One region of the Streptomyces sp. HSG2 genome, then DNA from elsewhere that is predicted to be linked to it. Evidence: riboswitches for the same ligand, from Rfam matches in the RefSeq annotation. Region 1 holds a riboswitch; each other region holds the start of a gene.
What was found. Region 1 has a riboswitch for cyclic di-AMP ahead of JEK78_RS11625 (M23 family metallopeptidase). Riboswitches for the same ligand answer to the same signal wherever they lie in the genome.
Positions count from the first base shown of each region.

Region 2: it holds a riboswitch for cyclic di-AMP, as region 1 does, so the genes downstream of both, JEK78_RS23385 (NlpC/P60 family protein) here and JEK78_RS11625 (M23 family metallopeptidase) in region 1, are expected to answer to the same signal.
Region 3: it holds a riboswitch for cyclic di-AMP, as region 1 does, so the genes downstream of both, JEK78_RS20885 (C40 family peptidase) here and JEK78_RS11625 (M23 family metallopeptidase) in region 1, are expected to answer to the same signal.

Region 1 is NZ_CP066801.1:2,748,647-2,759,171, forward strand. Features, by position in the region: gene JEK78_RS11600 (S8 family serine peptidase) at 1-752, opposite strand, end outside; gene JEK78_RS11605 (LuxR C-terminal-related transcriptional regulator) at 1,068-3,938, opposite strand; gene JEK78_RS11610 (redoxin domain-containing protein) at 4,063-4,536, opposite strand; gene JEK78_RS11615 (dihydrofolate reductase family protein) at 4,776-5,912, shown strand; tRNA gene JEK78_RS11620 (tRNA-Met) at 6,104-6,177, shown strand; cyclic di-AMP (ydaO/yuaA leader) riboswitch at 6,539-6,704, shown strand; gene JEK78_RS11625 (M23 family metallopeptidase) at 6,717-7,769, shown strand; gene trmB (tRNA (guanosine(46)-N7)-methyltransferase TrmB) at 7,920-8,711, opposite strand; gene JEK78_RS11635 (ABC transporter ATP-binding protein) at 8,975-10,525, opposite strand, start outside.
Region 2 is NZ_CP066801.1:3,267,345-3,277,869, forward strand. Features, by position in the region: gene JEK78_RS14075 (response regulator transcription factor) at 1-572, shown strand, start outside; gene JEK78_RS14080 (hypothetical protein) at 684-1,037, shown strand; gene JEK78_RS23385 (NlpC/P60 family protein) at 1,172-2,596, opposite strand; cyclic di-AMP (ydaO/yuaA leader) riboswitch at 2,605-2,777, opposite strand; gene pcrA (DNA helicase PcrA) at 3,015-5,489, shown strand; gene JEK78_RS14095 (putative RNA methyltransferase) at 5,621-6,469, opposite strand; gene JEK78_RS14100 (M23 family metallopeptidase) at 6,825-8,330, opposite strand; gene JEK78_RS14105 (alpha/beta fold hydrolase) at 8,996-10,114, opposite strand; gene JEK78_RS14110 (cobalamin B12-binding domain-containing protein) at 10,496-10,525, shown strand, end outside.
Region 3 is NZ_CP066801.1:4,791,420-4,801,944, reverse strand. Features, by position in the region: gene JEK78_RS20915 (6-phosphofructokinase) at 1-865, shown strand, start outside; gene JEK78_RS20910 (cytochrome c oxidase assembly protein) at 996-1,946, shown strand; gene JEK78_RS20905 (hypothetical protein) at 2,019-2,186, shown strand; gene JEK78_RS20900 (Lrp/AsnC family transcriptional regulator) at 2,328-2,864, shown strand; gene ddaH (dimethylargininase) at 2,989-3,828, shown strand; gene rocD (ornithine--oxo-acid transaminase) at 3,825-5,045, shown strand; cyclic di-AMP (ydaO/yuaA leader) riboswitch at 5,620-5,834, shown strand; gene JEK78_RS20885 (C40 family peptidase) at 5,838-6,311, shown strand; gene JEK78_RS20880 (ATP-binding protein) at 6,313-6,813, opposite strand; gene JEK78_RS20875 (8-amino-7-oxononanoate synthase) at 7,065-8,213, opposite strand; gene bioB (biotin synthase BioB) at 8,429-9,586, shown strand; gene JEK78_RS20865 (adenosylmethionine--8-amino-7-oxononanoate transaminase) at 9,579-10,525, shown strand, end outside.

The DNA.
Region 1 (10,525 bases):
GCGGCGATGGTGCCGGCGACGTGGGTGCCGTGCCAGGAGTTGTTCGTGTCGGCGGAGGGGACGGGGTCGCCGTTGGCGTCCGTGCCGCACTCGCCCTCGTCCATCCAGTCGCCCACGTCGGCGGGGTTGCTGTCGCGCCCGCCGCCGTCCTGGGCCATCCACGGGTCGGAGATGAAGTCGTAACCCGAGACGACGTTGGCCGCGAGGTCGGCGTGGGCGACGTAACCGGTGTCGATGACGGCCACGTTGACACCGTCGCCGGTCGCCTCGTCCCAGGCGTCGGGCACGTTCATGCCGGCGGTCGACTCGAAGAGGTCCCACTGGCGTTCGTACTCGGTGTCGTTCGGGGTGGCGGCGGTGGCGTACATCCGCTTGTCCGGGACGACGTAGGCGACGTCGGGGTCGTCGCGGAAGGCGGCGGCCACGTCGTCGGCGTCCTGCTCGTCGAGCTTCCCGCCGAGGTCGACCAGGGCGGCGCCGGTGCCGAGACGACGGTCGAAGTCGAGGGACTCGCCGGTCTCCTCGCCCTTGTCCTTGGCGTCCTCGTCGGCGGCCGAGTCGGACTTCGCCTCGCTGGCGTCGGACTTGTAGCCGACGATGAGGCGCTCGACGGTCTCCTCCGCGGTCGCCGTGGAGGCGCCGCGCTCTTCCTGTGGGGCGGAGGTGGCGGCGGCCGTGAGGGAACTCGCCCCGAGGAGGGCGGTGGTGGCCACGGCGAGGACCGATATGCGGAGTGGTCTCAACCCGTTCAAGAGTGCTTCCTCTCGTGTTCGCGGCGACGTGTCCGCCCGACGTCATTGTTCAGGACATGACATGTCGCCATCCCCGGGGTCGCGTCGAGGAGTGTGGGGAGTGGCGACCCGGCCGCCCGAGGGGAGGAGAGCCTCTCGTCGGGCGGTCACCGGCCGGGTGAAGCATGGGGCGGCCCGCGGAGGAGCCGATCGCTCGGACACTTCCGCGGCCTCGTCCCACCGGCCGGTGGCTGGAAACCTACGGGCTGTCCAGGGGGCTCGCCCATGGGGGGAGCCCCCGTCACGGATACCCAATTAACGCGGTGGCGCGGGGCGCTATGTCGTCTTGCTGCCCGACTCTTCGGTATGAGCGGCCGTCAGCGCAGTCCACTGGGTGGCCAGCCCCTGTCGGGAGGGCACCCCCAACTTGCGCATGGCGCCGGAGACATGGTGTTCCACGGTGCGGGGCGAGAGGTGGAGTGTGCCCGCGATCTCCCGGTTGGTCAGACCCGCCGCGGCGAGTTCCGCGACCTCGCGCTCCCTGGGGGACAGCCCGGACCCGTAGGACGGCCTTCCCCTGGTGCCCGCGTGAGTGGTGGGTTCGTGCGACCGCAGCAGCGCCCGGACTCGGGCCGCGTCCCACACCGCCCCCAACTCGGAGAAGCGCTCCACACAGCCGCGCAGCGCCTCCAGAGCCTGGGCGGAGCGGTACTCCCCCCCAAGGTCGGCGTCGGCGCCGGCCGGGCCCCGAGGCGTGTCGAGGCCGCGTCCGGCCGCGGCGCGGGCCGCCTCCGGAAGATCCGGACCGCACTCGGGCCCGGTGGAGGCGCCGGCCGTCAACGGTCCCTCCGAGTGCAGGGGCGACCCCGGGCCCTCGGCGCCGGCCGCCAGGACGCAGCGCGCCGCTCCCTCCGTGGTCAGCGCCCACGCGTAGGGGTGGGGGAGCGCCGCGTAGCCGGCCGCGGCCCGTCGGTAGTGGGCGACGGCCTCGCCCGGAGCCCCGGACGCCTCGGCCAGCACCCCCCGCGTCCAGGCCAGCGCGGCAACGGCCGCCGGGGCGTCCACGTCCCGTATCCCGGCCTCGAACTCGGCGGTCATCGCCCCGGCCCCGGGAAGGTCGCCACCGCGCGCCACGGCCTCCACCGCCCAGGGCGCCAACTCCGCCGCCCACGCCCAGATGCCCTTCGCCCGCAGCGCGCCCCAGGCCGCGCGCGCCTCGGCCACGGCACCCGGAACGTCCTCGCGCGCCAGGGCGAGTCGGACCAGCGTCGCCGAGGCCATCGCCGACAGCGCCGGCGCGGCGTCGAACGGGAGCGGCATCGCCGCGTCCACCGGCCAGGACGCCGCCCCGCTCCAGTCGCCCTGGGCCAGCGCCAGCATCCCGCGCACCACTCGCGCGTCGGAGCAGATCACCGGCATGCCCGCGTTGGCCGCGAGGAAGTCCTCGCACCGCCGCGCCAGTCCCGCCCAGTCCCCGGTCGCCCACTGCAGCCGCAGCCGCGTGCCGAGCGCGGTGTGTTCGGCGAAGGGCGCGCCGCTGGCCGAGGCGAGGGCGATGCCCTCCGCCATGAGTTCCTCGGCCCGGCCGTAGTGACCGAGCCAGACCGCGAACTCCATGCCGTTGCACAGCGCCCGAGCCACGTGCTGACGACAGCCCGGTTCGGGACCGTCCCGGGGCAGTTCGGCCAGGAGCCGCCAGGCGTCCGGGTCCCCCCTTCCCATGGCCAGCCCGGTGCGGTTGGCGGCCACCGCCGTCCGGACGACGACGTCCCCGCTGTCCTCCGCCGCCCGGACCGCCCGCCGCAGCCACGCCTCGTGGACGCGTACTGGCGTGCGCGCGCCGTGTGGCAGGACCAGCGCCGACATCGCGCGGGCGGCCAGGTCGGGCCGGTCCTCCAGGAGTTCCGCCGCGGCCCTCTCCAGCTCCCGACAGCCACGGCTCGGCAGGCCCGCCTGATTGCACAGCACCAGCCCGAGATCCAGTCGCAGCGCGCCCCGCACCGACATCGGCAGGGCCTCGTCCTCGACGATCTGGGTCAGGACGTCCACGGTCTGGTCGGACCGTAGTCCGAGCACCGCGCTGCGGGCGAGGATCGGCGCGAGCCGCGCCCGCGCCCGCGGGGGCACCGCGGGCGCCGCCAGGGTTCGCTCCAACAGGTCGATGGCCTCGTGGTGGCGACCCGCCGCGGCCGACGCCTCCGCCCCGCGCTCCACGGCCCGCAGCCAGGCCCGCGTCCTTCCCGCCGCCCGGTGGTGCCGGGCCAGCGACATCCAGGGGGTGGGTTGCCGACGGATCAGCACCTGCGCCGCGCGGCGGTGCAGCTCCTGCCGCACCGGTCCGGGGACCACCTCGTGGACCGCCCGGGCGGCGAGCGGCACGGGAAAGGCGTAGCGCCCCTCGGCGTCCTCCACCAGCACGGCCTCGGCGAGCGCGCCCAGCAGGGAGGCCCGACCGCCGAGTCGCCCCAGACCCGAAACCTCGACCAGTTCGTCGGCGCTGACCGGTCGGCCCAGCACCGCCGCGGCCCACACGACCGGCCTGCGGGCCGGAGAAACCCCGGCGAGGCGCCCCAGGACCAGCTGGGCGAGCCGCTCCGGCACGCCGGCGGCCTCCACCTCGGCCGTGGTGATCCGCCCTTCGCCCGCGCCCAGTTCCGCCAGCAGGTCGGTCACCACACCGGCCACCCCGCCGGAGAGTTCCGCCAGCCGTGCCACGGCCTCCGGCGTGGCCCGATCCCCCAGCGCCTCGGCGGCGACCCGCCCTACCGTGTCCGCGTCCCAGGGGCGGAGGGAGTGCCGGATCACGCGCAGCTCGGCGGGACAGTGCGGGGCGGGTGCTCCCAGGGGCAGCCCCGGGTGGTCCAACTCCTCGCCTCGGTAGGCGAGGACGACGGCGAGTCCCGGTCGGGCCGTCTCCACCACCTCGCGCAGCCGCTCCCGCTCATCGCGGGTCGCGCGCTGCACGTCGTCGGCGACGAGCAACAACCGCCCTTCGGGCCCCGGGAGACGCGGTTCCTCCCCTCGACCGCAACGCCACCGGAGCCGGTCCGCGCCCCACTCCTGGGCCAGGCGCCCCCAGTGCTCGGCGAGTCTGCTCTTGCCGGTGCCCGCGGCCCCTTCCAGCAGGAGCAGGGCCGGTGGGCCCGCGTCACCCGCGAGGGCGCGCCGCAGGGGGACCCGCCAGGACCGGTCAGGTTCCGTCCGCATGCCGGTCACCCCCAACGCACGCCGTCCGACGTTCAACTGTTCGAGGCGGGAATATTACTCCGGTGGCTTCCGGCCGTCGGCCGGCGGGATCACCCCCTCGCCGGTCCCGGCGAGGGGGAGCGGCTCACCGGCCCGCGGGTCCCTCGTCCGCGGCCTCGGCGAGTGCGGCGAGCGCGACCTCGGCGTGGCGATCCGGGTCGGGGACCTGGTGGACCGGCGAACGCACCCGGCCCGACCGGTCCAGCACGACGGCGGCGCGGGCGAAGAGGGGGCGCCCGGCGTCCCGTGTCTCGGGCACGCCCAGTGCCCGACCCAGCGAGAGGTCGGAGTCGCCCACCATCGCGAAACCGAGCCCGTGGCTCTCGGTGAACGCGGCGAGACGGTCCGGGGTCTGCGCGCCCACGCCGAGGACCAAGGCGCCGTACCGCGCGAAGGTCCGGGCGGCGTCACGCGCCGAACACAACCCGGCGGTGCACCCGGCCAGGGCCGGCAGGCGTTCGCCGATACCGGGTTCGGTGATGAAGAGGAGTACGGTCCACTCGTGCTCGGGCGAGGGGACCACCATGGGGCCCGCTGTGGTCCGGACGGTGTGGCGCATGCTTTCTCCTCCGATACGAGCGGGGCGGGTCCGCCGCGCCGCACGCCGATGCTCCCAGCGTGTCCGCGCCGTCGAGGGCGGCGGGCCCCGACCGTCGCCCTTCCGTCCCGTACCCTCCCCCGTCCGCCCGTCCACCGTCCACCTTCCCCCGCCTCTGCCCGCCGACCGCGCGGCCTTCTCCCGGACCGCGCGACCGTCGCCGCCCGCGGTCGCGGGTCGACCGTCCCCCGGAGGTCCTGATGCCCCTCCCTTATGTCCTGCTGTCCGCCGCCGTCTCCCTCGACGGCTTCCTGGACGACACGTCCCCCGACCGGCTCGTGCTCTCCGGCCCCGACGACTTCGACCGCGTCGACGAGGTGCGGGCCTGGTCCGACGCCATCCTGGTCGGTGCCGGCACGATCCGGGCGGACAACCCCCGTCTGTTGGTCGGATCCGCGCGGCGGAGGGCGGCGCGGGTCGCCGAGGGGCGTCCGGAGTTCCCGCTCAAGGTCACCGTCAGCGCGACCGGCGAACTGGATCCCGCCGCCGCCTTCTGGCGCACCGGCGGTGAGCGGCTGCTCCTGACCACCGACCGGGGAGCCGCGCGGGCGCGGGCGCTGGGCGTCGCAGCCGATGTCGTCGCGTTGGGGGCGGAGGTGGACTGGCCCGCGGCGCTGCGGCATCTGCGCGAGGCGCGCGGAGTGCGTCGGCTGATGGTCGAGGGGGGCGGCGTCGTCCACACCCGACTGCTGTCGGAGGGCCTCGTCGACGAACTCCACCTGGTGTTCGCCCCGGTCCTGGTCGGTGACCCGGACGCGCCCCGCCTGTTCGGGCCGGCCGCCTACCAGCGGGGGCGCCTGCGGTTGTTGGAGTCCCGGACGATCGGGGACGTCGTCCTGGCCCGCTATGTGCCGACCGCCCCCGGTGCGGGCGGCGAGGTCGCGCCGGCCGATCGGCATTGGCTGGCCCTCGCCTGCGACCTGGCGACCCGATGCCCCCCGTCCCGTACGGCGTTCAGCGTGGGAGCGGTGGTGGTCGCGGCAGACGGCACCGAACTCGCCCGCGGTCACTCGCGGGAGGGCGGCGATCCGGCCGCGCACGCCGAGGAGGCGGCTCTGGCGAAGGTCGATCGGGCCGACGCCCGACTGGCGACGGCCACCGTCTACAGCAGTCTGGAGCCCTGCGCCCGCCGATCCTCCCGCCCGCTGCCCTGTGCCCGGCTGCTGCTGGAGGCCGGCGTGCGTCGTGTGGTGACGGCGTGGCGGGAGCCGGACACCTTCGTGTCAGGGGCGGACGGCGGCGGGGTGTTGGCGTCCGGCGGCGCCGACGTGGTCGTCCTGGAGGAGTACGCGCGACGTGCCGAGGCGCCCAACGCGCATCTGACCCGCCCCTCGTGAGGTCGGCGGCGGTTCGGCGTCCGACGCGGGGCGTGGCGGCGGGCGCCATGGGGGTGTAGGCCGGGGCCGGGGGAGGGGTGGAGGGCGGTCGGCTCGGGAGAGAGAGGGGAGGCGGGGGTGCCCGCTTCGGACGCCCCCGGTGACCCGTGCGCGGGCACCCCCGCGAATGGCGTACACTGGTGGCACACCGACGCGGGGTGGAGCAGCTCGGTAGCTCGCTGGGCTCATAACCCAGAGGTCGCAGGTTCAAATCCTGTCCCCGCTACTGATGGACACCGGCCGGAATCCCCAGGGATTCCGGCCGGTGCTCTTTTCCGTCGGGTCGCCACGGTTTTCCCTTGGTCCGTCTCGCCGGCTGCCGCGAAGCGATCCGGGACTCTCACGCTCGGTGATCTTCCCGTAGCCCGGAGCACGGCTCTTGACGGTATGTCAACTGTGTTGGGGCGGGCCCCGCGGGTTCCGGGGGGGTGCGCGGAGGGTGCCTTGCCCTGTTTCGGACCCTCAAGTCCCCAATGGGCGTGCCGAAATCGGCAACGATCAAGGGGAACGACTTGGAATCCGCACCCCCCGTCTATTAACGTTCGATAACGCAGCGCGGTCGTCCCAGCCGTCACAGATGTCGGCCCCGTGCGCACGCGCCGAATCCCGTGCAGAGATGCCAGGAACCGGGGAACCACCACATGGGGTGAATCGAGCGTGTCCGGCCGTGGAGACACGGCGGGTATACGCGCGTAGGAGACCTTCCCGCTCCGAACCCGTCAGCTAACCCGGTAGGCGATGACGGAAGGAAAGGAGTGCGCCCACGTGGCGTCCAACCGGCCTGCTCCCGAGGCCCCGTTCGTGCACGACCAGCCGGGTGGCCGGCCCTCCGACCGACGCGACGGCGACACATTCGTCCACGGCGCCCCCCAGGGTGACGGCGGCGGGTGGGAGGAGTGGAACCCCACCGCCGAGTCCGTCCGCCCCGTCCGGGGCCGGCACCGGGTGGCCAAGCAGCGCGGCGGTCTCGCCCGCAGTTCCACCGTCCTCGGCGTGGGTGTCATCGCCGCCGTCGGCGCCGGTGGCCTCGCCACCGCGCAGACGGGCAAGGCGCCGGTCGCCATCTCGCTGCCCGACCTGTCGCACGTCGGCTCCGTGATCGCGGACGAGGACACCGTCCCCGAGACCCCGGCCCCGCTCACCACGATCGGGATGACCGCCACGGACAGCGCCGACGGCGCCTCCGACGCCGGCGAGGCCCTGCGCGCCCGGATCGTGGCGCAGGCCGAGAAGCAGCAGGAACAGGTGGACACCCAGGTCGCCGCGGAGGCGCGCGCCGCCGCGGAGAAGGAGGCGGCCGAGGCCGCCGCCAAGGCCGCCGAGGAAGCAGCCGCCGAGGCCGCCGCCGCGAAGGCGAAGGCCGACGAGGAAGCGCGGAAGAAGGCCGAGGAGGAGCGGCTGGCGAAGCTCGCCAAGCAGTACACGCTGCCCACCTCCTCGTACACCATCTCCTCCTCCTTCGGTCAGGCCGGCGCGTACTGGTCGTCGGGCTATCACACGGGTGTCGACTTCGCCGCCCCCACCGGAACGCTCCTCAAGGCCGTGCACAGCGGCACGATCACCTTCGCGGGGTGGGACGGCAGCTACGGCTACAAGACCGTCCTCACCCTCGACGACGGCACCGAGGTCTGGTACGCGCACCAGTCCTCGATCAGTGTCGGCGTCGGCCAGAAGGTCGCCACCGGGGACGTCATAGGTCGGGTCGGTGCCACCGGCAACGTGACCGGTGCGCATCTGCACATGGAGGTCCGCCCCGGGGGTTCCTCCTCCGGTGTGGATCCGCTGGCCTGGCTGCGGGACAAGGGCCTCACGCCCTGACGGTTGCCCCGGAGCGGGCCGGTTCAATCCGCTCCCGTCCGGGGCCGCGTCGATCCGTTTCCGTCGGTCCCGTCCCGGCACCCCGGGATGGGAGCGTCGGTCGACACGCGCCGGGGTCGCGGGCCGACCGGCGGGTCCCGACGGGGAGACTCAGCCTCGCGTGGGGTCCACACGTCGAAAGAGCAGGTCGTTCACCCGGTGCCCCTTGTCGAGCCCCTGCGCCTCGAAGCGGGTCAGGGGTCGGTGGGCGGGGCGCGCGGCGAAGCCGCCGTCGGGGCGGGTGTTCGCGAAGTCGGGGTGGCGGGTGAGGACGTCGAGCATGTGCTCGGCGTAGGGCTCCCAGTCGGTGGCGCAGTGCAGGATCGCGCCCGCGCGGAGCCGGGACGCCGCCAGACCGAGGAACTCGGGCTGGATCAAGCGACGTTTGTGGTGCCGCTTCTTGGGCCAGGGGTCGGGGAAGTAGACGCGCAGGCCGGCGAGGGAGTGGGGCGGCAGCATCTCGCTCAGCAGGATGATCGCGTCGCCGTTGGCCACCCGGACGTTGCGCAGCCCCTCGCGCTCCGCCAGGGAGAGGAGGCTGCCCTGGCCCGGGGTGTGGACGTCCACGGCGAGGATGTTGGTGTCCGGGTCGGCGGCGGCCATCTCGGCCGTGGCCTCCCCCATGCCGAAGCCGATCTCCAGTACGACCGGCCCGCCGTCGCCGAACAGCTCGGCGAGGTCGAGCACCCGCCGGCCGTCGACGTCGACGCCCCAGGTCGGCCACAGGCGCCGCAGGGCGTCCGCCTGGCTCGCGGTGACTCGGCTCCGGCGGGGTTGGAAGCTGCGGATCCGGCGGTCGAAGTGGGCACCGGCGGGGTCGGCGGCGGGCCCCTCCGGGAAGCGGGGCTCGCGCTGGGCCCGAGTTGGGCGCGGAGGTGTGGCGGAGGGGCCGTCGCCGCCCAGAGGGGTGGCGGACGTGCCGGGGCCCGCCGTGGCGGCGGTCGGTGCGGGGGCGTGGGGCGAGTCGGACACAGTGGGTCGATTTTACGACCTCCCGGCTGGGGTGGGGCAGGCGGACCGGGGCAGCCGGGCCGCCCGGCCCCGTCTTCGCACCGCATCCCGCGCCCGTGCCTCGATCACGCGCCGGGCCCCGCCCTCTTGCCGCCCCCGTCCCGCCTCTCCGCCGCCGGTGCCCCACGGCCCCGGGGGCGGAACCCCGCCGCCTTCTACCGGCCGGGCCCCTCGGGGGACGCGTGGTCGCTCTGCTCGCCGAACTGCGTCCCGGCCAGCTCCCGGTACAGCGAGTCGGCCGCCAGCAGCTCCCGGTGCGTGCCCGTCGCCCGCACGCGACCCTCGCTGAGGACCAGGATCTGGTCGGCGGCCACCACGGTGGAGAGCCGGTGGGCGATGGCGACGATCGCGCACTCCCGGGACAGCTCGCCGAGGACGTCCCGCAACGCGCTCTCGGACCGCGCGTCCAGGTGGGAGGTCACCTCGTCCAGCAGCAACACGGACGGGTGCTGCAGGAACGCCCGGGCGATGCTGAGCCGCTGCCGCTCTCCTCCGGACAGGCCCGCTCCCTGGTCGCCGAGCTGGGTTTCCAGGCCTTCGGGCAGCGCCGCCACGACGTCGGCGAGCTGGGCCTTCCGCACCGCCTCGTCGATCTGCGAGGGCGTGGCCTCGGGGTGGGCGTAGACGAGGTTCTCGCGGATCGTGCCGCTCATCGCGGCGGTGTCCTGCTGGACATAGCCGATGTGCGATCGGAGGGCTTCGAGGGACAGCGAGTCGAGTGCCTGGCCGGCCAGCTCGATGCGGCCCGAGGTGGGCTCGTAGAAGCGCTCGATGAGATGGAACAGCGTCGACTTCCCGGCCCCGGAGGGGCCGACGATGGCGCTCAGCCCGCGTGCCGGGATGGCGAAGCTCGCCCGGGAGAGGGCCTGCGGGCCGTCGGGGCCGGCGTAGCCGAAGGACACGTCGTCGAAGCGAACCGCCGGGTCGTGGTGCCGGTCCAGGTCGGCGGGCGCGGGTCGCGTCGCCACCGGGTCCGGCTCCTGCGGGATCTCGGCCAGCTCCGTGACGCGCTGCACGGCCGCGCGACCCTGCTGGAACTGCCCGATCGAGATGAACACCACGACCAACGGCGACACCATGTAGAACAGGTACATGATGAACGCGGTCAGGTCTGCGAGCTCCATGCCGCCGCCGGCCACCCGGGTCATCCCGACCGCGACCGTGATCGCCAGGGACGCCTGCAACCCCACGTTCATCGCCGGCGCCATGAGGGCGTTGAGGGCGCCGACCCGGACACCGGAGTGACGGGCCCGGGCGGCCAGTTCCGCGAGCCGTTCCTGCTCACGCCCCTCGGCCCGGGCGGCCTTCACCGTGGGCAGGGCGCTGAGCACGCGCTGGATGCCGATGCCGAAGTCCCCGGTGTCCTCCCGGTTCCGCAACGCCGCGTGGCGCAGACGCCGCGCGATCAGCAGGGCCACGACACTGGCGACGGCCAGACAGCCCAGGGTGATGAGCATCAGCCAGGGATCGATGATGAACATCAGGACCACACCACCGATGGTCATGAAGCCGTTGATCGTCAGTTGCGCCAGGCTCTGGGACAGCGCGATCCGGACCAGTGAGGTATCGGTGACCATCCGGGTCTGCACGTCCCCCTGCGGATGGGTGGTGAACGCGGCGAGCCTGGCCCGCAGCAGACGCCCCGACAGCATCCCTCGCACGTCCCGGACGATGTTCTCGCCGGCCCGTCCGATCAGATAGGCCTG
Region 2 (10,525 bases), 520 kb from region 1:
TCGAGGTGGTGGGGGAGGCCGCGGACGTCGAGCAGGCGGTCACGGTGATCACCGCGACCCGACCCGAGGTCGTCCTGCTCGACGTGCACCTCCCGGGCGGAGGCGGTGTCGAGGTGCTGCGCCGCTGCGCCGCGCTCGCGACCGACTCCGAGCGTCCGGTGCGGTTCCTCGCGCTGTCCGTGTCCGACGCCGCCGAGGACGTCATCGGCGTCATCCGCGGCGGCGCCCGCGGCTACGTCACCAAGACCATCACCGGGGACGACCTCGTCGACTCCGTCTTCCGGGTGCAGGAGGGCGACGCGGTGTTCTCCCCGCGACTGGCCGGGTTCGTCCTGGACGCCTTCGCCTCGACCGAGGCCCCGCCCGTCGACGAGGACCTCGACCGGCTCACCCAGCGCGAACGCGAGGTACTGCGCCTGATCGCCCGGGGCTACGCCTACAAGGAGGTGGCCAAGCAGCTCTTCATCTCCGTCAAGACCGTGGAGTCCCATGTCTCCGCCGTCCTGCGCAAGCTCCAGCTGTCCAACCGCCACGAGCTGACCCGCTGGGCCACCGCCCGTCGGCTGGTCTGACCACCGGTCGGCGGTGGGCGCGTCCGCCGCCGGGGCCTGCGCGTCGGGCGGCGCCGGGGGCTTCGCCGGGCCGGTGCGGGCCGCCCTCGGAGCGCTGCGTAGGCTCCGGGCATGGACGTACTCATCCACTTCTTCGTCGGCCTGCACGTCATCGGCATCGCGGCCCTGCTGGGCGGATTCCTCACCCAGACGAAGGCGATGGGCCAGGGCCTCGCCCGCTACACCCCGGCCATGCTCCACGGCGCCCTGACGATGTTGATCACTGGGATGGTCCTGGTCGGCCTGAACGAGGCGGACGGGCGGCCGGTCGACAACGTCAAGGTCGGTGTGAAACTGGCGCTGCTGGTCGTGATCCTCGGACTCGTCTACGTGAAGCGGGACGAGGAGAGGGTGCGAAAGAGCCTGTTCGGGCTCGTGGGCCTGCTGACCGTCGCCAACGTCTTCATCGCCGTCCTCTGGACCTGAGCGCCCGCCCCGCTCCCGCCGCCGCCCTCCCGCCCGGGGACGGCGGACCCCCGGTCGCGGACCCCGCACCGAGCCCCGCCCCCCGTCGTGGTCCCGACGGAGGGCGGGGCGCGTCGCTTCGGCGGGACGTTCGCTCAGGCGGGTCGCACGACGCCGCGGACCGTGGACTCCCCGTCGAGGACCACGGAGTCCTCGCGCACGTACGAGCCCGGACCCGGCGCGTGGATCATCATGCCGTTCCCCACGTGGACGCCCACGTGGGCGGGGTCGTCGGAGAAGAAGACCAGATCGCCTGGGCGCGCCTCGGAGAGGGGGACCACCGTGCCCGCCCGGGCCTGGTCCCGAGTGCTCCTGGGCAGGGCCACGCCCGCCGCGGTCCAGGCGGCCCGGGTCAGGCCGGAGCAGTCGTAGGAGCCCGGGCCGGTGGCGCCCCAGACGTACGGCTTGCCGATCTGGGCACGGGCGAAGGCGACCGCCTTGTCGCCCTTGGGCGCGTACCCCGAGTCGCCGGACGGCACGGTTTCCGACGCCCGACCGCCGAGCGGGGCGGGGCCCTCCACCGGATCCGGGCCGGTTTCCGCGGTCGCCTCCCCGGCGTCCCGGCCGGGCCCGGGAGTGGTCTCCCACGCCTCCGGGGCCGCCTCCCACGGGTCCGGGGCGGTCCGTCGGGTGCTCGTCGCGGTCGCGTCCTCCCGGGAGAGGGCCCCCGTGTCCGGGACGGGCGCCTCGGGGAAGCCGTCCGGCCCGGCGCCCCCGACGACCGTCGCGCGGACGTCGTCGACCGACGTGGCCTCGTCGCCGCGCCACTCCCGGCGCTCCTCGCGAGCCCACGGCTCGCCGTCCCCGGCAGGGTTCGCGGTCACCGAGGGCGGGGCGGCGTCCGTCGTGTTCGACGCGGACCGTTCGCGGGCGGCGTCGGCCAGCATCCGCCGCGCCGCGGCCAGCTGCTCCCCGACGCGCGCCTTGGCCGCGTGCGGGTCGTTCCGGGGGGCGGGCCGGAGGTCCCCGGGGGAGTCCGAGGACTCCCCGGACCGTTCCCGCCGCCCCGGCGACGAGGAGGCGTCGCCGGCGACCTCGGGACGCCCGAACGGCTCCGCGGGTGAACGGCCCTGGGCGACCGCCGCCCCGCCGTCCGTGGCCCCCGCCGGGCGCATGTCCGCCGTCGGGGGCCTGGTGCCCGAACGGGTGGCCGCCGAGGCCCCGGAGGCGGGCTCTCCGGTCCGGCCTGCCCCCCGGGAGGGGCCACCGCCATCCGGATCCCCCCGGCGCGCCCCTCGGGCGCCGCGGCCCTCGTCTCGGAGGCTGTCCACGCGCTCGCGCTGCCGGGCGGTCCTCTCGCCCCGCGTGGGCTTCCCCGCCCTCGCCCCCGCCTGGCGGTAGAGGGCGTCGACCCGCCGCTCGACCTCGTCGAGGCTCGGGCCACCTCCGTCGGAAGGGGCGGCGGTCGAGGTCGAGGGGGAGAGGAGGGCGACGGAGGCGGGCCCATCGGCGGCGCGGGCGGGGGGGCGGGCCGCCGCGGCCCGGGAGCCCGTGGGACGGGACTTGCGGTGCGACGCCAAGGGAGGCGACTCCTTCCGTGCTCCGCCTGCCGGGTTAGCTGTCGGGTTCGGGCGGATCGGTGCGGAAGGCTGCCCTACGGCCCGCGCCCGAAGCGGGTCGCGGGTCGATTCACCCCGGGTCTCGGTTGGGTCCCCGGCTCCGGGAGCCGCGCGGGCGCCCAGGATTCGGCGGGGGTCGCGCGGCCCGGCGTCGTTCGCCGGAGGAGGCGTGCGGCCCGCCCGCACCGTAGCCAACTCGTATGCCACCTGGGAAGTTTGCCGGGTGATATGCCCGATACATTTTCGTGACCCGCCGTCGAGGGGGGCACCTGGCGCTACCATGACCGTCGGCGACCTTCCGCGCGCGTAGGGGAGGCGATCGGGGGCGACCCGCGGACGCGACCCGGCCGTCGGTGCGGCGCCCTAGACTCGGAGCGCGATGAGCAGCCTCTTTGACGACAGCTTCCTGGCGAGCCTCCAGGCCCCCCGCGGCCCCGAGGAGCACCCGCCGCCGCCCGAGGACGACCACGCGCCGGAGCCGGTGCCGGGCGATCTGTTCGCCGGCGCCTTCGACGCGCCCGCGGATCGCGACGCCTACTACCGCAACGGCGCGGTGCGCCCCGTGGTGGACCCGGCGGTCCTCCTGGAAGGGCTGAACGACAACCAGCGCGCGGCCGTTCTGCACGCGGGCTCCCCCCTGTTGATCGTCGCGGGAGCGGGCTCAGGCAAGACGCGCGTGCTCACGCACCGCATCGCCCATCTGCTGGCGGAGCGGGACGTCCACCCGGGGCAGATCCTCGCGATCACCTTCACCAACAAGGCCGCCGGGGAGATGAGGGAGCGCGTCGAGCGGCTGGTGGGGCCGCGCGCCGCCGCGATGTGGGTGATGACCTTCCACAGTGCCTGCGTGCGCATCCTGCGCCGGGAGTCCCGCGCCCTCGGTCTCACCTCGTCGTTCTCCATCTACGACGCGGCCGACTCCAAGCGCCTGATGGCCCTGGTCTGTCGTGATCTCGAACTGGACCCCAAGCGCTTCCCGCCGAAGTCCTTCAGCGCCAAGGTCTCCAACCTGAAGAACGAGCTGATCGACGAGGAGGACTTCGCGGCGCGTGCGGCCGACGGCTTCGAGAAGACCCTCGCCCGGGCCTACGCCCTCTACCAGGCGCGCCTGCGGGAGGCCAACGCGCTCGACTTCGACGACCTCATCATGACGACGACGCATCTGCTGCGCGCCTTCCCGGACGTCGCCGAGCACTACCGCCGCCGCTTCCGGCACGTCCTGGTCGACGAGTACCAGGACACCAACCACGCCCAGTACGCCCTCGTCCGCGAGCTGGTCGGCCCCGCCGCGACCGAGGAGGAGGCGCCGCCGAGCCCGGACCGGCTGCCCCCGGCCGAGCTGTGCGTCGTCGGTGACGCCGACCAGTCGATCTACGCCTTCCGCGGCGCGACGATCCGGAACATCCTCCAGTTCGAGGAGGACTACCCGGACGCCACGACCATCCTGCTGGAGCAGAACTACCGCTCCACCCAGACCATCCTCGGCGCCGCCAACGCGGTCATCGAGCGCAACGAGTCCCGCCGTCCCAAGAACCTGTGGACCCACCAGGGCGCCGGTGCGCGGATCATCGGCTACGTCGCCGACACCGAGCACGACGAGGCGCAGTTCGCGGCCGAGGAGATCGACCGGCTCACCGACACCGGGGAGGCCCGTGCCGGGGACGTCGCGGTCTTCTACCGCACCAACGCCCAGTCCCGGGTCTTCGAGGAGATCTTCATCCGGGTCGGCCTCCCCTACAAGGTCGTCGGAGGAGTCCGCTTCTACGAGCGCAAGGAGGTCCGGGACGTCCTGGCCTACCTGCGGGTGCTGGCCAACCCCGAGGACTCGGTGCCTCTGCGGCGTGTCCTGAACGTCCCGAAGCGAGGCATCGGCGACCGTGCGGAGGCCATGATCGACGCCCTTGCCCAGCGCGAGCGGATCGGTTTCGCGCAGGCGCTCAGGAGGGTGGACGAGGCCTACGGCATGGCGGCGCGCTCCGCGAACGCCGTGAAGCGTTTCAACACCTTGATGGAGGACCTGCGCACGGTCGCCGACTCCGGCGCCGGGCCGGCCACGGTGCTGGAGGCCGTGCTGGAGCGTACCGGCTACCTCGCCGAGCTCCAGGCGTCCACCGATCCGCAGGACGAGACCCGCATCGAGAATCTCCAGGAACTCGCGGCGGTGGCGCTGGAGTTCGAGCAGGAGCGAGGCGATGGCGAGGGTGAAGGCGAGGCGGGGACCCTCGCGGACTTCCTGGAGCGGGTCGCGTTGGTCGCGGACTCCGACCAGATCCCCGACGAGGAGGACGGTGACGGCGTCGTCACACTGATGACGTTGCACACGGCCAAGGGCCTGGAGTTCCCCGTCGTGTTCCTGACCGGCATGGAGGACGGCGTCTTTCCGCACCAGCGGGCGCTCGGCCAGACCAAGGAGTTGGAGGAGGAGCGGCGCTTGGCCTATGTGGGGATCACCCGTGCCCGCGAGCGCCTCTACCTCACCCGGTCCACCGTCCGCAGCGCGTGGGGCCAACCGTCCTACAACCCACCCTCGCGGTTCCTGGAGGAGATCCCCGGTACCCACGTGGACTGGCGGCGGACGGGCGCGAGCCCGGCCGGGCTCGCCGGCGGGGGGACGAGTCCGGCGGGGCGATCCCGTTCCTCGGCCCTGGGCGGATCGGACTTCGCCACCCGCCGGTCGGGGGAGAAGCCGACGGTCGCGTTGGCGGTCGGCGATCGGGTCACCCACGACCAGTTCGGCCTCGGCACGGTCGTCGCGGTCAAGGGCGCGGGCGCGAACGCGGAGGCGACCGTCGACTTCGGCGACACCAAGCCGAAGCGGCTGCTGCTGCGCTACGCGCCGGTGGAGAAGCTCTAGCCAGTGCGGTGCCCGTGTGTCGGGTATCGGAGTGCGTCGCCCTCGCCGGACGCCGACGACCAGGTCGCCGCTTCGCCCCGGGCGGACCGCGCGCCTTCGTGCGGACGCCCCACCCTCCCGGAGTCGCGTGGTCACCGAGGCCGGTAGGAGGTGGCCAGGACGGAGACGGTGACCTGGCCGGTCGGCGGAAGGTGATCGTTCAGGTCGGCCTGGGTCAGGTGGCGCGCGCTCGGAGTCATCCCCACCAGGTCGATGGCCTCCTGCCTGGTCAGGGGTGCGGTGTATTCGACATTCCGGGTACCGGTCGCCTGGAAGTAGGGCCCCAACGCCTGTTGCAGGCGCTGTTCCTTGTCCGGGTCGATCGTGACCATCGCGGGGATCCGTGCCTGTAGCTCGGCCAGATGCCGCTCGACGGGGCGCACCACGATCAACCGGCCGGTCGGACGCAGTACTCGGTGGAACTCGGCCGGGTTGCGCGGGGCGAACACGTCCAGCATCACATCGACCGTCCGGTCGACCAAGGGGAACGGACGGAAGACGTCCCAGCTCGCGGCGGCGGCTCGGGGATGGGCTCGGGCCGCCGAGCGCAGGGCGCGTACCGACGTGTCCAGTCCCAGGCCGCGGGCGTCGGGCAGTTGATCGAGTACGCCGGCCAGGTAGTGGCCGGTGCCGCATCCGATGTCCACGACGGTGCCACGACCGGTCAGGACGGCGGCTGCCATACGGGTCAGGGTCCGGCGAATGGGTGCGTACCCGCCAGTGCGCAGGAACCGGTCTCGGGCCTGAACCATGGCCGCGTCGTCACCGCTGGTGGCACGGGTGCCGGTCAGGAGGCTCACGTAGCCCTGGCGTGCGATGTCGAAACTGTGGCCCGATGGGCAGCGCAGTGAGCCGCGGTCGGATCGGAGACCGGCGCGGCACAGTGGGCAGCGCAGTGATTCGAGGAACCGTTCGAGGGCAGGGGGAAGCGGCGCGGGCACAAGGCACTCCTTGCATCGGTGGAGGAAAGGGACCGTGCCCTTGCGCGCTCCGAGAGGCCGCCGTCGCGAGAAGAACAGGGGCCGGGTTCCCGCCGCGCGGGCACGCCGAGGAGGGCGACGTCGTACGGCGTCGCCCTCAGTACCTCGTGATCACAGAGCCTGGGTGTGCCGGGTCCACATGGGCGCACTGTACAAGGCTCGCTCGGGCTCGCCCGAAAGCCGTTGCCTCGCCTGAGCCCTCGAGAGACCCGGCCCGGCGGCGGGGGTTCGCGCCGGACCGGGCGATCACCCGGACGAGGCGGGTGGGTCCCGTGCGGGGTGCCCGAGGGGGCGTGCGCCGGAGGGCGGTGCGGGGTCAGACGGGTTCGAGGTCGTGGCTGCGCAGCCAGGCGAGGGGGTCGATCGGTGATCCGCCGCCCGGACGCACCTCGAAGTGCAGGTGCGGGCCGGTCGAGTTCCCCGAGTTCCCCGAGTAGGCGATCTGGTCACCGGCCTTCACCGAACTGCCGGAGGGCACCTGGTAGGAGGAGAGGTGGCAGTACCACGTCTCGGTGCCGTCCTTCGCGGTCACCACCATCATGTTTCCGTAGGCGCTGTTGTACTGGGTCCGGACCGTGCCGTCGGTGGCCGCCTTCACCGAGGTGCCGTAGGAGACGGGGAAGTCGATCCCGGAGTGCACCGACATCCAGTTGATCCCGGACTGGCCGTAGTACGCGCTCAGGCCCTGCTGGGCGACGGGGAGCGCGAACTTGGGGCGTAGGCGCTCCTTGCGCGCGGCCTCCTCGGCCGCCCGTTTCTTCTCCGCCGCCTGCTGCGCGGCGAGGTCGAGGCGTTCCTGGGTGCGGCTGGCCCGGTCGGCGAAGTCGGTGGCTCCCGCGGAGACGCCGGCGAGCTGGTCGTCGAGCCGGTCGTTGGCGGCGGAGGCCGTGACCGAGGGGGCGTCCGGACGGGCGGTGGTCTCCGCCGATTCGTCGTCCTCGCCGAGACCGCCGACGGAGGCCGCCGCCATGCCGGCCACGCCGACGACGCACGCGGAGGGGAGCGCGATCGTCAGCAACGTCGAGCGTCTGGCCGGCCGCCGTCGCCGGGAGCGGGACGTGGCGCGGGCGCCGGCGGCACGGGCGGTGGCCTCGGCCGGGTACGGCTCCTCCCGGGCGGCCGGGAGCGGGGTGCCGTGCGCGGCGGCCGGCATGTCGTCCGGAGGGGCGTCGGACGGGTGGGAGAAGACGTCCGGCGGGTACGCGCCGAAGGGCGGGTGTTCGCGGCTGTCGCCGTCGCCGGTCGGGACGTCGTCGGGTGTGTGGGCGGGTGCCCGATCGGCTGCGATGTCCGAGTAGGGGGCGTCGTGGGTCGGCTGTCCCTGGGCGAGGTCGCCCCACGCCTCCGTCGGGTCCTGCCAGGGCGACGCCGCGTGGGCGCCCGTGTGGTGGAGGCCGGGGTGGGGGACGTCGAGGGCGTGCGCGTCGGCGGCGTCCGGTGGGCGGACGTCGAACAGCGCGACGCCCACCCCCCATCCCGCGTCGATGTGCGGGTGGCTCGGGTCGGGCCGGTGGAGGTCGGCGTCGTACGCGCCCGGGTCGTAGTCCTGGGTGAGTTCCCAGCCGTACGCGATCCCGTGCGGGGCGTGGCCCGGCTCCGGGGTCGCGGTCGGGCCGTCGGCGCGGGCGCCGAGGAGGGGACCCGAGACATAGGGCGTGACGGTCGGGAAGCCGGTGGTGTGCCCCGCCGCCTCGTGCCCGCCGTGCGGGGCCACGGCCCAGGACGGGGCGGCCTGGTCGCCTTGCGCGTCGGGATGCCCGGAGGCGGAGTCCGAAGCCGAGTCCGGGGGGATCAGCGTCCCCGACGGGTGGCGGTCGTTCACCTTGTCTCCTTCGAGGATGCCCCGGCCTTCGGGCCGGTGGCGATCAGTGGGCCGAGCGCGTCGTCGGCGACCACGACGCGATCACCGCCGAGGACTTCCGCCCGGGGCCGCTCGCCGGGACGATCATGGCCCGCGAGGTCGTGGACGCGGGTGCCGACGCCATGGAGGCGGGCCTGATCGAGACGGGCCGCGAGCGCGGACGGGAGACCCGTCCCGGGCCTCGGGCGCACACCACCGTGGACCGTGCGGCGTGCGGAGCGAGAACCAAGCACGCGCTTCCTCTTTCGGAACGTACCTATACCTGCGCCGCGAGCGGATTCGTCTCGCCGAGGGACGAGGACTCCGCCCGAGTGATGTCGCTCCGGGTCGGTTTCGACCCGGCTGGTGTCAAGGGCGTAGGACCTCCGGGAGAGCCGCTCCCGAGGGAGCCCGAATCAGGAGTCGCCTCCCCTCGCCGAGGAGGATTCACCAGCTTCTCTTCGGCCCCCGTGACGTGTGCGGGGGGCTGTCGGAGCAGTGCCGCGACTGTACCCGGCGGTCCGCGAGCGTCACAATCTTCGACGGGGCCGGCGGCCCGGAAAAGCTTCGACAGCAGGGGATTTGGGGATTGGCGGAGACGCCGTTGGTGTTGTTTTCGAGGCGTGTTCGAGGCTTCGCGCGTCGGTTCAGGCGACAGTGAGGCCATTCGGGTGTCGTCGCTCGTCGCCCGGGGTCGGGAACGCCCACGTCTCGTCCAGCGCCTCACGGATACCGGTAGCGACCGTCGGGTGCACCGGAAGCGCGAGGTGGCCGATCCCGCTCACCCGCACGTTCCGCGCCAGCAGGTCCGGGTGGTGGAGCCGTGCGCTCTCCAGTGGGTCCATCACCCGGTCCAGGTCGCTCCAGAAGCTGACGAACCGGGTGCGCACGCCGGGGGAGGGGAGGGCCAGTTCCTCGATCACCGGGGAGCCGGGACGCATCTGCCGCACGATGGGATGGGCGTTGGCCAGCGGGACCACTCGGGTGCCGGAGTGCGGGGTGCCCAGGGTCACCAGGGTCCGCACCCGCAGGTCGCCACCGAGGCGCTGCGTGTAGTAGCGGGCGATGAGGCCGCCGAGGCTGTGTCCGACGATGTCGACGCTTTCGTGGCCGGTCCGGTCGCACAGCTCTTCGAGATGGTGCCCCAGCAGTTCCGCCGCCGTGCGGATGTCGCAGGTGAGCGGCGAGTAGTTGAGGGAGACGACCTGTTGCCGGCCGTTCTGGGCGAGGCTGCGGCGCAGCAGGACGAAGACCGAGCGGTTGTCGATGAAGCCGTGCAGCAGGACGACGGGGGGCGGCGCCGCCCCCCGGGGAATGAGGAGAGGGACGGCGGCGGTGGGTGTGACGGGCGGCGGCTCGGGGGTCGGGGCGGGGCGGGTGGTTCCGGGCTCGGCGGCGGTTTCCCGCGCGGGCGCTTCGGACTCCTCCGAGGCGGCCCGACGCTCCTGGATGATGCCCGAGGGATAGAGGAAGACGTGCCCCGCGAGGATGGCCGCCTCCAAGGCCGTCGCCTTGAGGAGGGTCAGCGAGACCACTGGAAGGCTGCTCGGGGAAAGCGACAGGGCGGAGAGCATCGGCAGCCGGGAGAGGACGGAGAGGTTCGGAAGTCCGGGGAGGAGGGAGCCGCCGGGACGCCCGGGCAGTCCCGGCAGGGCCAGCAGGGTCGCGAGCGCGGACAGCCCGGGCAGGCTGGGCAGGCCGGGCAGGAGGCGGCGGCAGAGCGGAAGGAGGGGGATGAGCGTGTGTGCTGCCCTGATGACCTTCATGGCCGACCTCCTGTCGGCACCCGGGGCGACGCCTGTGTCCCCCGTGTGCCCTTGTGGAGAGGTGTCACACAAGTGATCGACGGTGTTTGCGGGGACCGATGTGACCCGAGTGTGCGGCGCCACGGGCGCCGGCGCACGTCGAGCGCGTGGCCTCGGGTCCTCGCGATCCTGGGAGGTGGCTCTCCGTGACGCCTCCCCCACTGTGTGATTTCCCCCTCGCTCTCCGTCGCGAAACCGACGGGTGCGGGATGCTGGACCTGGCGTTCGCGTACGACCCGGACCGTGTCGCGGGGGGCGCGGGCGCCGGGCGGGCGATCCGCGGCGGGTCCTGCCCGCGCCGCCTGTCGACACGGACGTTGTAGTCGCTTCATGGAGGCAGTGATGGGTGTGGCAGCCGGTCCGATCCGCGTG
Region 3 (10,525 bases), 2.0 Mb from region 1:
GGACGCCGTGGGCGGCATCCTGGCGCTCGGCGGCACGATCCTCGGTTCCTCCCGGGTCCGTCCCGAGCACCTCCGGGACGGCGTGGAACGGGCCAGGGGGCACGTACGGGATCTCGGGCTCGACGCCGTCGTCCCGATCGGCGGCGAGGGCACCTTGAAGGCGGCCAGGCTGCTGTCCGACCACGGCCTGCCGATAGTCGGCGTGCCCAAGACCATCGACAACGACATCTCCGCGACGGACGTCACCTTCGGCTTCGACACGGCCGTCACGGTGGCGACGGAGGCGCTGGACCGGCTGAAGACCACCGCCGAGTCCCATCAGCGCGTGCTCATCGTGGAGGTGATGGGCCGCCACACCGGTTGGATCGCGCTGCACTCCGGCATGGCGGCAGGGGCGCACGCCGTTGTCGTTCCCGAGCGCCCCTTCGACATCGACGCGCTCACCGCCAAGGTCGGTGAGCGCTTCGCCGCCGGCAAGCGGTTCGCGATCGTCGTGGTCGCCGAGGGCGCCAAGCCCGAGCCGGGCACGATGGCCTTCGACGAAGGCGGCGAGGACGTCTACGGCCACCGACGCTTCGCGGGGGTGGCCCGCCAGCTCTCGCTGGAGCTGGAGCGACGCCTGGGCAAGGAGGCGCGCCCGGTGATCCTCGGACACGTCCAGCGCGGCGGCACCCCGACGGCGTACGACCGGGTGCTCGCCACGCGGTTCGGCTGGCACGCGGTGGAGGCCGCCCACCGCGGCGAGTTCGGCCGGATGACCGCGCTGCGCGGCACGGAGATCGTCACGGTGCCACTGGCCGACGCGGTGGAGTCCCTCAAGACCGTCCCCGAGGGCCGGTACGCCGAGGCGGAGTGCGTGCTCTAGCCCCGACCGGCGGCAGAACCGCCCCCGGTCGCGGGCGCGACCGGGGGCGGTTCTACTCTGGTGCGGACAAATGCCGTCGTCGGACGGCGTGTCGCGGAACGCGCGAACCCTACGGATCAGGAGCCGGCGGATGGATCACAGCGGGCACGGCATGATGATGGACCTGCCGCCGTTCACGCTGGCCCGAGGACTCCAGTGGTCTCCGGATCCGGTGTTCCTGGTGTCCTGCCTGCTGGCACTGACGCTGTACGCCTGGGGCGTCGCCCGTCTGGTGCGGCGCGGCGACCGATGGCCGGTGGGACGGACCGTGGGCTTCGCGCTGGGCGTGGCGAGCATCGTGCTGACCATGTGCACGGCGCTGAACGACTACGGCATGGCCATGTTCAGCGTGCACATGGTGCAGCACATGATCATCAGCATGGTGTCGCCGATCCTGATCCTGTTGGGCGCGCCGATCACTCTGGCCCTGCGTGCCCTTCCACCGGCCGGCCGGGGCCGCACCGGCCCGCGCGAACTGCTGCTGAGGCTGCTGCACAGCCGATACATCCGGATCGTCACCCATCCGGCCTTCACCATCCCGATGTTCATCGCCAGCCTCTACGGGCTGTACTTCACGCCGCTCTTCGACGCCCTGATGGGGTCGCGCGCCGGGCACGTCGGGATGATGGTGCACTTCCTCGCCGTCGGCCTCGTCTTCTTCTGGCCGATCATGGGCGTCGACCCCGGGCCGCACCGTCCCGGACATCTGATGCGGATGTTGGAACTGTTCGCGGGCATGCCCTTCCACGCCTTCTTCGGGATCGCGCTGATGATGGCCACGGCCCCGATGGTGGAGACCTACGCGAACCCCGCCGCCTCGCTGGGCATCGACGCGCTCGCCGACCAGAACGCGGCGGGCGGGATCGCCTGGGCCTTCAGCGAGATCCCCTCCGTCCTCGTCCTCATCGCACTGTTGTTCCAGTGGTACGCCTCCGATCAGCGTCAGGCCCGTCGCACGGACCGCGCCGCCGACCGCGACGGCGAGCGGGAGCTGGAGGCCTACAACGCCTACCTGGCGTCGCTGCACGCCCGAAGCGGCTGACGTCCGCAGCGTTCGGCATCCGTCCCGGGCTGGGGCAGGATGGGGGGAACGGCCTACGAGGAGGGTGTCACGATGCCCCGTTCCCTGGACGGTTCCACGAAGGCGATGGGCGTTCTGACGCTCGGCGGACTGGTCGCGGTGACCGCCTACTCGGTGGCGCTCGGCGGCAACGGCTGGCTCTGGTTCGCCTGGGTGGTACTGGGTCTGCTCACCCTGGCGACGATCTCCGCCCGGTCCTGAGGCGGGCCCCGCCCGGACGACCCCACCGCACCGACCCGAGCCCCGTCGCGCGCGAGGGCGGCCCCGCGCGCCCTCCGGCGGACCGGCCGCCCCTCCCCTCCCGGTCCGAGGGCCGGGCCGAGCCCACCCAGGACGGTATCGATGACTCACCGGCCCACCGAGTTCGACCCCCTCGACCGGAAGATCGTCCGCGCCCTCATGGCGAACGCCCGGACCTCCTTCGCCGAGATCGGCGCGGACGTCGGACTGTCGGCCACCGCCGTCAAGCGTCGCGTGGACCGCCTGCGGGAGACCGGTGTGATCACAGGTTTCACCGCCACCGTGCGGCCCTCGTCGATGGGGTGGCGGACCGAGGCGTACGTGGAGGTGTACTGCGAGGGCGCCGCCCCGCCGCGGCGCCTGGCGGAGGTGGTGCGCAACCATCCCGAGATCACCGCCGCCATGACGGTCACCGGCGGCGCTGACGCCCTGTTGCACGTGCGGGCGCGGGACGTGGAGCACTTCGAGGAGGTGCTGGAGCGGATTCGCACCGAGCCGTTCATCCGCAAGACGATCAGCGTGATGGTCCTGTCTCATCTGATCCCCGACAGCCCGGACGCGGGCGCGAACCGACTGGGTGCCGACGGCGACGCGACACCCGAAGGCCCCCCTCCGGACCACGCATCGGACGTGCGCTGAGCCAGGTCCAGGCGCAACGATCCTGCGTCAACACGCAGCTCTCGTTCCTTGTCGCCCGTTGGTACCGCTTTCTACCGTGGTGTCAGTGCCCCATCACCCCCCGTGAGCGAAGCGGAGGCAGTCCGTGAGCCACTCCCGTCCAGCGCGCCCGCGTCGCTTTCTGCTCTGCGACCCCGATCACTTCGCCGTCCGGTACGCCATCAACCCGTGGATGCGGCCGGACGCCGCGGTCGACACCGTCCGTGCCATGGCACAGTGGCGCGCCCTGACCGCGGCGTACCGCGCGCACGGCCACACCGTCGAGACCATCCGGCCGGTGCCGGGCCTGCCCGACATGGTGTTCGCCGCCAACGCGGCCGTCGTCGTGGACGGGCGCGTCCTCGGCTCCCGCTTCCTGGCGCCGGAACGCCGACCGGAGTCCGTGCCGTACACGGCGTGGTTCAAGGAGCGCGGCTACGACGTACACCAACCCGAGTCGGTCTGCGAGGGCGAGGGCGACCTCGTGCCGGCGGGACGGTGGCTCCTGGGGGGCTCCGGCTTCCGCACCACCCGCGAGGCCCATCGGGAGGCCCAGGAATACCTCGGCGCGCCGGTGATCGGTCTGACCCTGGTGGACCCCTACTTCTACCACCTGGACACGGCGTTGTTCGTCCTCGACGACCCCGAGGCCGGGACGGAGGCGAACATCGCGTACTACCCGGAGGCGTTCTCCCCCGGCAGCCGCGAGGTGCTGGCGCGGCTCTATCCCGACGCGGTGACGGCCACCCGCCATGACGCCCTGGCTTTCGGGCTCAACTCCGTGTCGGACGGCCGACACGTCTTCATCTCGTCCGCGGCGACCGCCCTGGCGGGCCGACTCGCCGAGCGGGGATACGTCCCCGTCCCCGTCGACCTGTCCGAGTTCCACAAGGCAGGGGGCGGCATCAAGTGCTGCACCCAGGAGATCCGGGAGGACCGACGATGACCGCGCCCGCCCGCACCCGTTCGTCGGCCGACCTGATCCGGGCCGAGGAGCACGTCCTGGCCCACAACTACCATCCCCTGCCCGTGGTCGTCGCCCGTGCGGAGGGCGCCTGGGTGGAGGACGTCGAGGGCCGCCGCTACCTGGACCTGTTGGCCGGCTACTCGGCCCTCAACTTCGGGCACCGGCACCCTACGCTGGTCCGGGAGGCGCACCGCCAGCTGGACCGGGTGACGCTGACCTCCCGCGCCTTCCACAACGACCGCCTCGCCTCCTTCGCCGAGCGGCTGGCGGCGCTCACCGGAACCGACATGGTGTTGCCCATGAACACCGGAGCGGAGGCCGTGGAGACGGGCATCAAGGTGGCCCGCAAGTGGGCCTACGAGGTCAAGGGCGTACGCGGGGGCCGGGCGACCATCGTGGTCGCGGCCGGCAATTTCCACGGCCGGACCACGACCGTGGTCGGGTTCTCCACCGACGAGACGGCGCGTGCCGGGTTCGGCCCCTTCACCCCCGGTTTCCGCGTCGTGCCGTACAACGACACCGCCGCGCTGGAAGCGGCCGTCGACGAGTCGACGGCCGCCGTGCTCGTCGAGCCGGTGCAGGGCGAGGCAGGGGTGATCGTCCCGGACGACGGCTACCTGACCCGGGTGCGGGAGGTGACCCGCGAAGCGGGGTGCCTGTTCGTGGCGGACGAGATCCAGTCCGGACTCGGCCGCACCGGACGCACGCTCGCGGTCGAGCACGAGTCGGTCGTCCCGGATCTGATCCTGCTCGGGAAGGCGCTGGGCGGAGGCATCGTACCTGTGTCGGCGGTCGTCGGCAGCCGCGAGGTGCTCGGGGTGCTCAACCCGGGCGAGCACGGGTCGACGTTCGGCGGCAACCCCCTGTCCGCCGCCGTGGGCGAGGCGGTGGTGGGCTTGCTGGAGACGGGCGACTTCCAGCGCCGGGCGGCGGAGCTGGGCGAGCGGCTGCGCGTCGGACTCGCTCGGTTGACCGGGCGGGGCGTCGTCGGCTTCCGGACGCGGGGGCTGTGGGCGGGCGTGGACGTGGACCCCGCGCTGGGCACCGGGCGAGAGGTCGGAGAACGGCTGGCGCGGGAGGGCGTGTTGGTCAAGGACACGCATGGGTCCACCATCAGGATCGCGCCGCCGCTCACCATCGCCGCCGGGGAACTGGACGAGGGGCTGGCGGCGCTGGAGCGGGTGTTGACCGACTGACGCGCGAGGGGCCACGCGTTCGCGCGCCGGCCGACCCATCCGCGGGCCCTTCGGGGCCGGGTCGTCGGGCGGGGCGTCCCGTCGGGGGGCCGTGCGGGGGGGGAATCCCGCTCGGCGTGCTCCGGCGGCCTCTCGTGCGGGGCGTACGCCGGGCCGGGCCACCGGCTCGGGGGCGCGGGGACGGGGAATCGTCACACCGGTGAGGGCGCTGCGCCCACAGAAGGCCCCGAGCGGGACGGCCGGGGCCGTCCCACCGGGTTCCCCGCCGACGCCCCCGACGACGCGGGGAGGCGCCGAACGGGCCGAATGGCCTACCCCCGAACGGACCACCCCCCAGCCCCGCCACCGACCGGTCCGAGTTGCGCGGAACGTCCGCCGGGGGACGGGCGCGTGGCCGGTCGTCGCTGGTCCGAGGGTGGGCCGGGGTGCCGGCGTGGCGCGGTGCGCCGATTTGTCCACCCGATCGGACCGAGGGTGGCCGACAACACAGCTCCCCCGTCCCGCCGGGACTTTCGCTTCGCGGTGCAGCAAGATCCGTGACTGACGACAAGCCCTCGCCGCCGCGGCGGGGCGATTCGGGCGGACGCCGAGTCCTGCCGCCGTCCGGATGACCGGTCGACAGGAGTGGATCGGCAGGAGTGGAGGACCCGAGCACGACGGGTCGCCGGGACGGCCGTCACGGACGGGAGCCCGAGCGGTCCTTGGGGTGAAGCCGCACGTGTGCGGCCGGGCAACTTCGCCGGCCCGAATCCGACAGGTCATCCTTCACAGGCGGCTGACGAAGGGTTGCGCATGACCGCGCTCGATCGTGTCCCGACGTTTCTCGCCCGAGCGGGTACCGCCTCCGCTCTCGCTCTCGCCGCCGTGGGTGGCTCCGTGGTGGTCCCCGGCGCGGCCTCGGAGGCCGCGGCCGCGGCGGCGGCCTCCAAGGCGCTCCGGGTGGCGGCTTCCAAGAAGGGCGCCCCCTACCAGTACGGGGCCACCGGGCCTCACCGCTTCGACTGCTCCGGCCTGACTCTGTACTCCTTCAAGGCCGCGGGCAAGCGGCTGCCGCGCACCGCCGCCCAGCAGTACAACCGCACCCGACACGTGTCGGCACGCCAGCGCAAGGCCGGGGACCTGGTGTTCTTCCACTCGGGTCGGGGCGTGTACCACGTCGGCATCTACGCGGGGCGCGGACGGATCTGGCATGCGCCGAAGACGGGGGACGTGGTCCGCCTCCAACGGATCTGGACCAGCAGCGTCCGGTACGGCCGCGTGCGTTGATTCATCCGGGGGTGGTGGCCGGTGCCCCGAGGCCGACCGCCACCCTCCGGCCCGTCGGCTCGGGACCCCCGGCCAGGCCGTCCGGCCCGGTCCAGGGAAGCTCGATGGAGACCGTCTTGCCACCTTCACGGGTGGGCTTGACCCGGACCCTGCCCCCGCGTTCGGCGGCGGCACACCGGACGATCACCATGCCCCGGCCGTTGTCCTGTTGACCGGTCGCGGGCAGTCGCCGGGGGAATCGGGGGTGGCTGTCCGTCACCCCCACGTACAGCCATTCGTCTCGGTCGAGGACGAGTTCCACGGTGAAGCTGGGCGACTGTCCGAGCGTGTGCCGCACCGCGTTGGTCGCGAGTTCGGAGACGACGAGCCTGATGGTCTCGGCGGCGTCGGTGTCCACGCCGAGACCCCATTCGACCAACGTGCCGACGGCGTAGCCGCGAGCCGTGGAGACCGAGGCCGGATCGGTCGGCAGAGTGACGGATGCTGCCAGGTGGTCTGCCATCGCGCGGGGGTCCCTTTCCCACGGGACCGCGGTCCGACACGGGTCGGATGGTGCGAGTACGGTCCCTGACCGGTGCTTCACACGCCAGACTGCCATCACGGCGGCGCCGGGGGCGTCGATCCGCCGGGATGCGCCCGCCCCTGTCCCTCGAAGCGGTGAACTCCGCCCGTATGGACGGCGTCGCCCCCGTTCCCGCGGCAGCGGCCCGACATCCCGGGAGGCTGCCGGCGGGGCCGGGGCGGGAGGGACCCTCACCCCGGGCGGACGCCGGATCCGGGTGCCGTCGTGAGGAGAGTGGTCACCGCCTGTTCGACTCGGGCGTCGTCCAGGTCCGCGCGCGCCGTCAGCCTGATCCGGGAGACTCCGTCGGGCACGGACGGCGGGCGGAAGCAGCCCACGGCAAGACCTGCGGATCGGCAGTCCGACGCCCAGCGCACCGCGTCCTCGGCGGAGGGAGCCCGTACCGAGACGACGGCCGCGTCCGGTCGGGCGCAGGGCAGGCCCGCCGCCGTGAGCCGGGCGTGCAGCCCCGCCGCGACCGTCCGGGCCCGGACCGCCCTCTCGGGTTCGCGGCGCAGCACGCGGAGGGCGGCGAGCGCCGCGCCCGCCGACGCGGGCGCGAGCCCCGTGTCGAAGATGAACGTGCGGGCCGTGTCGACGAGGTGGGACACGACGCGGGTCGGTCCGAGGACGGCGCCGCCCTGCGCGGCGAGCGACTTGGACAGCGTCACCGTGGCCACCACGGAGGGGTCGCCGGCCAGCCCGGCCGCGTGGGGGGCGCCGCGTCCCCCGGCGCCGAGCACGCCGAGGCCGTGCGCGTCGTCGAGCACGAGTCCGGCCCCGTGAGTCCGGGCCACCCGTGCCAGCGCGACCAACGGGGCGGCGTCCCCGTCCACGGAGAAGACGGTGTCCGTCACGGCGACCGCCGGCCCGTCGTGGCCGGACAGTGCCTTGTCCACGGCGTCCGGGTCGGCGTGCGGGACGACCTGGACGCCTCCGGCGGCCAGCCGGCAACCGTCGATGAGCGAGGCGTGGTTGCCGGCGTCCGAGACGATGCGGGAGCCGTGCGGCGCGAGCGCGGTGACGGCCGCGAGGTTGGCGGCGTACCCCGAGGAGAAGACGAGCGCCGCCTCGAAACCGCAGAAGGCGGCCAACTCGCGCTCCAACTCGCCGTGGAGTTCGGTGGTCCCGGTGACCAGGCGGGACCCGGTGGCGCCGCCGCCCCAGGTTCGCGCCGCCCGGACCGCTCCGGCGACGACCTCCGGATGCCGCGCCAGTCCGAGGTAGTCGTTGCCGGCGAGGTCGAGCAACCGGCAGTCCGCGGAACGGGGGCGCAGGCCGCGCGTCAGTCCCGCGCGGCGACGCCGTGCCGCCTGCTCGTCGATCCAGTCGAACGCCACGAACGCCGCTCCCCGCGATAGGTCCTGTCGACCGACACCCGCCCCGGCACCGGTCGGGCGACGTGTACCCGCCACGACGGAATGGACGTCTACCCGCCGCGACCTTAGCGGCGGCAGGCGGGGACGGCATGTGGCGATGCACACACCACCGCGCGTGCCCATGAGGCGGGGGGCTTCTTGGCCCGGGGCACCCCGGTAGGACAGGATCGGCTCCCATGGACCTGTTGAACACGCTGGTGGACAAGGGGCTGCGCCGCGAGACGCCGACCCGCGAGGAGGCCCGGGCCGTTCTCGCCACGTCGGACGACGCCCTGCTCGACGTGGTGGCCGCGGCGGGCCGAGTACGCAGACACTGGTTCGGGCGGAGGGTGAAACTCAACTACCTCGTCAACCTCAAGTCCGGGCTGTGTCCCGAGGACTGTTCCTACTGCTCCCAGCGGCTCGGCTCGAAGGCCGAGATCCTGAAGTACACCTGGCTCAAGCCCGATCAGGCGTCCGAGGCCGCCGCGGCCGGGGTCGGCGGGGGCGCGAAGCGGGTGTGCCTGGTGGCCAGCGGACGCGGTCCGACCGACCGGGACGTGGAGCGGGTGTCGGAGACGATCAGGACGATCAAGGAGAAGAACGAGGACGTCGAGGTCTGCGCCTGCCTGGGTCTCCTCTCGGACGGCCAGGCGGAACGCCTGCGCCGGGCGGGGGCCGACGCCTACAACCACAATCTCAACACCTCCGAGGCCGGCTACGCCGACATCACCAGCACCCACACCTACGCCGATCGGGTGGACACCGTCCACAAGGCGCACTCGGCGGGGTTGTCGCCGTGCTCCGGCCTCATCGCGGGCATGGGCGAGACCGACGAGGACCTCGTCGACGTGGCGTTCTCGCTGCGCGAACTCGATCCGGACTCCGTCCCCGTCAACTTCCTGATCCCGATGGAGGGCACACCGCTGGCCGGCGAGTGGCATCTCACCCCGCAGCGGTGCCTGCGCATCCTGGCGATGGTGCGGTTCGTCTGTCCGGACGTGGAGGTACGCGTCGCCGGCGGACGCGAGGTGCACCTGCGCACGCTGCAACCACTCGCCCTGCACATCGCCAACTCGATCTTCCTCGGGGACTACCTCACCAGCGAGGGCCAGGCGGGCCGCGCCGATCTGGAGATGATCGCCGACGCCGGGTTCGAGGTCGAGGGGGCCGACACCACGACCCTGCCGGGCCACCGGTCCAGGGGCACGGAGGGCTCCGGTGTCGCCCGCGCCGAGGCGCGTGCGGGCCGTGCGGACGGATCGCCGGAACCGGAGCCGGGCGGGGAGCCCCGCACCGACCTGATCGCCGTACGGCGACGGGGAGCGGGCACGGACGTCGCGCCCAATGCCTGATCCCCGGCTGAGCCTGGACGAACTCCTGGCCCTGGACCGTCGACACGTCTGGCACCCCTACGGCCCGATGCCCGGGACCGACGATCCTCTGGTGGTGGAGTCGGCGCACGGCGTGCGGCTGCGACTCGCCGACGGAACCGGCGAGTTGATCGACGGGATGTCGTCGTGGTGGTCGGCGATCCACGGCTACGACCATCCGGTCCTCAACGAGGCGGCGCGCGGTCAGCTGGATCGCGTGAGCCACGTGATGTTCGGTGGCCTCACCCACGAACCCGCCGTTCGACTGGCCAAGCTGCTGGTCGACGCCACGCCCGACGGTCTGGAGCACGTCTTCCTCGCGGACTCCGGATCGGTGTCGGTCGAGGTGGCGATCAAGATGTGCCTCCAGTACTGGCGCTCGACGGGCCACCCCGGCAAGCGCCGCCTGTTGACCTGGCGGGGCGGATACCACGGGGACACCTGGCACCCGATGTCGGTGTGCGACCCCGAGGGTGGGATGCACGAGCTGTGGGCCGGCGCCCTGCCGCGGCAGGTCTTCGCCGACGTGCCGCCCGTCACGTACCGCGAGGACTACGCCGAGCGGTTGCGCGCGTTGGTCGCCCGGCACGCCGACGAGTTGGCCGCGGTGATCGTCGAGCCGGTGGTGCAGGGCGCGGGGGGCATGCGGTTCCACTCCCCCGCCTACCTGCGGGTGCTCCGCGAGGCCTGCGACGCCCACGACGTCCTGCTGGTGTTCGACGAGATCGCGACCGGTTTCGGCCGGACCGGCGCGCTCTTCGCCGCCGACCACGCGGCCGTCGCCCCGGACGTGATGTGCCTCGGCAAGGCCCTCACCGGCGGCTACCTGACTCTGGCCGCGACCGTGTGCTCCACCCGTGTGGCCGAGGGCATCTCCCGGGGAGACGTACCCGTGCTCGCGCACGGGCCGACCTTCATGGG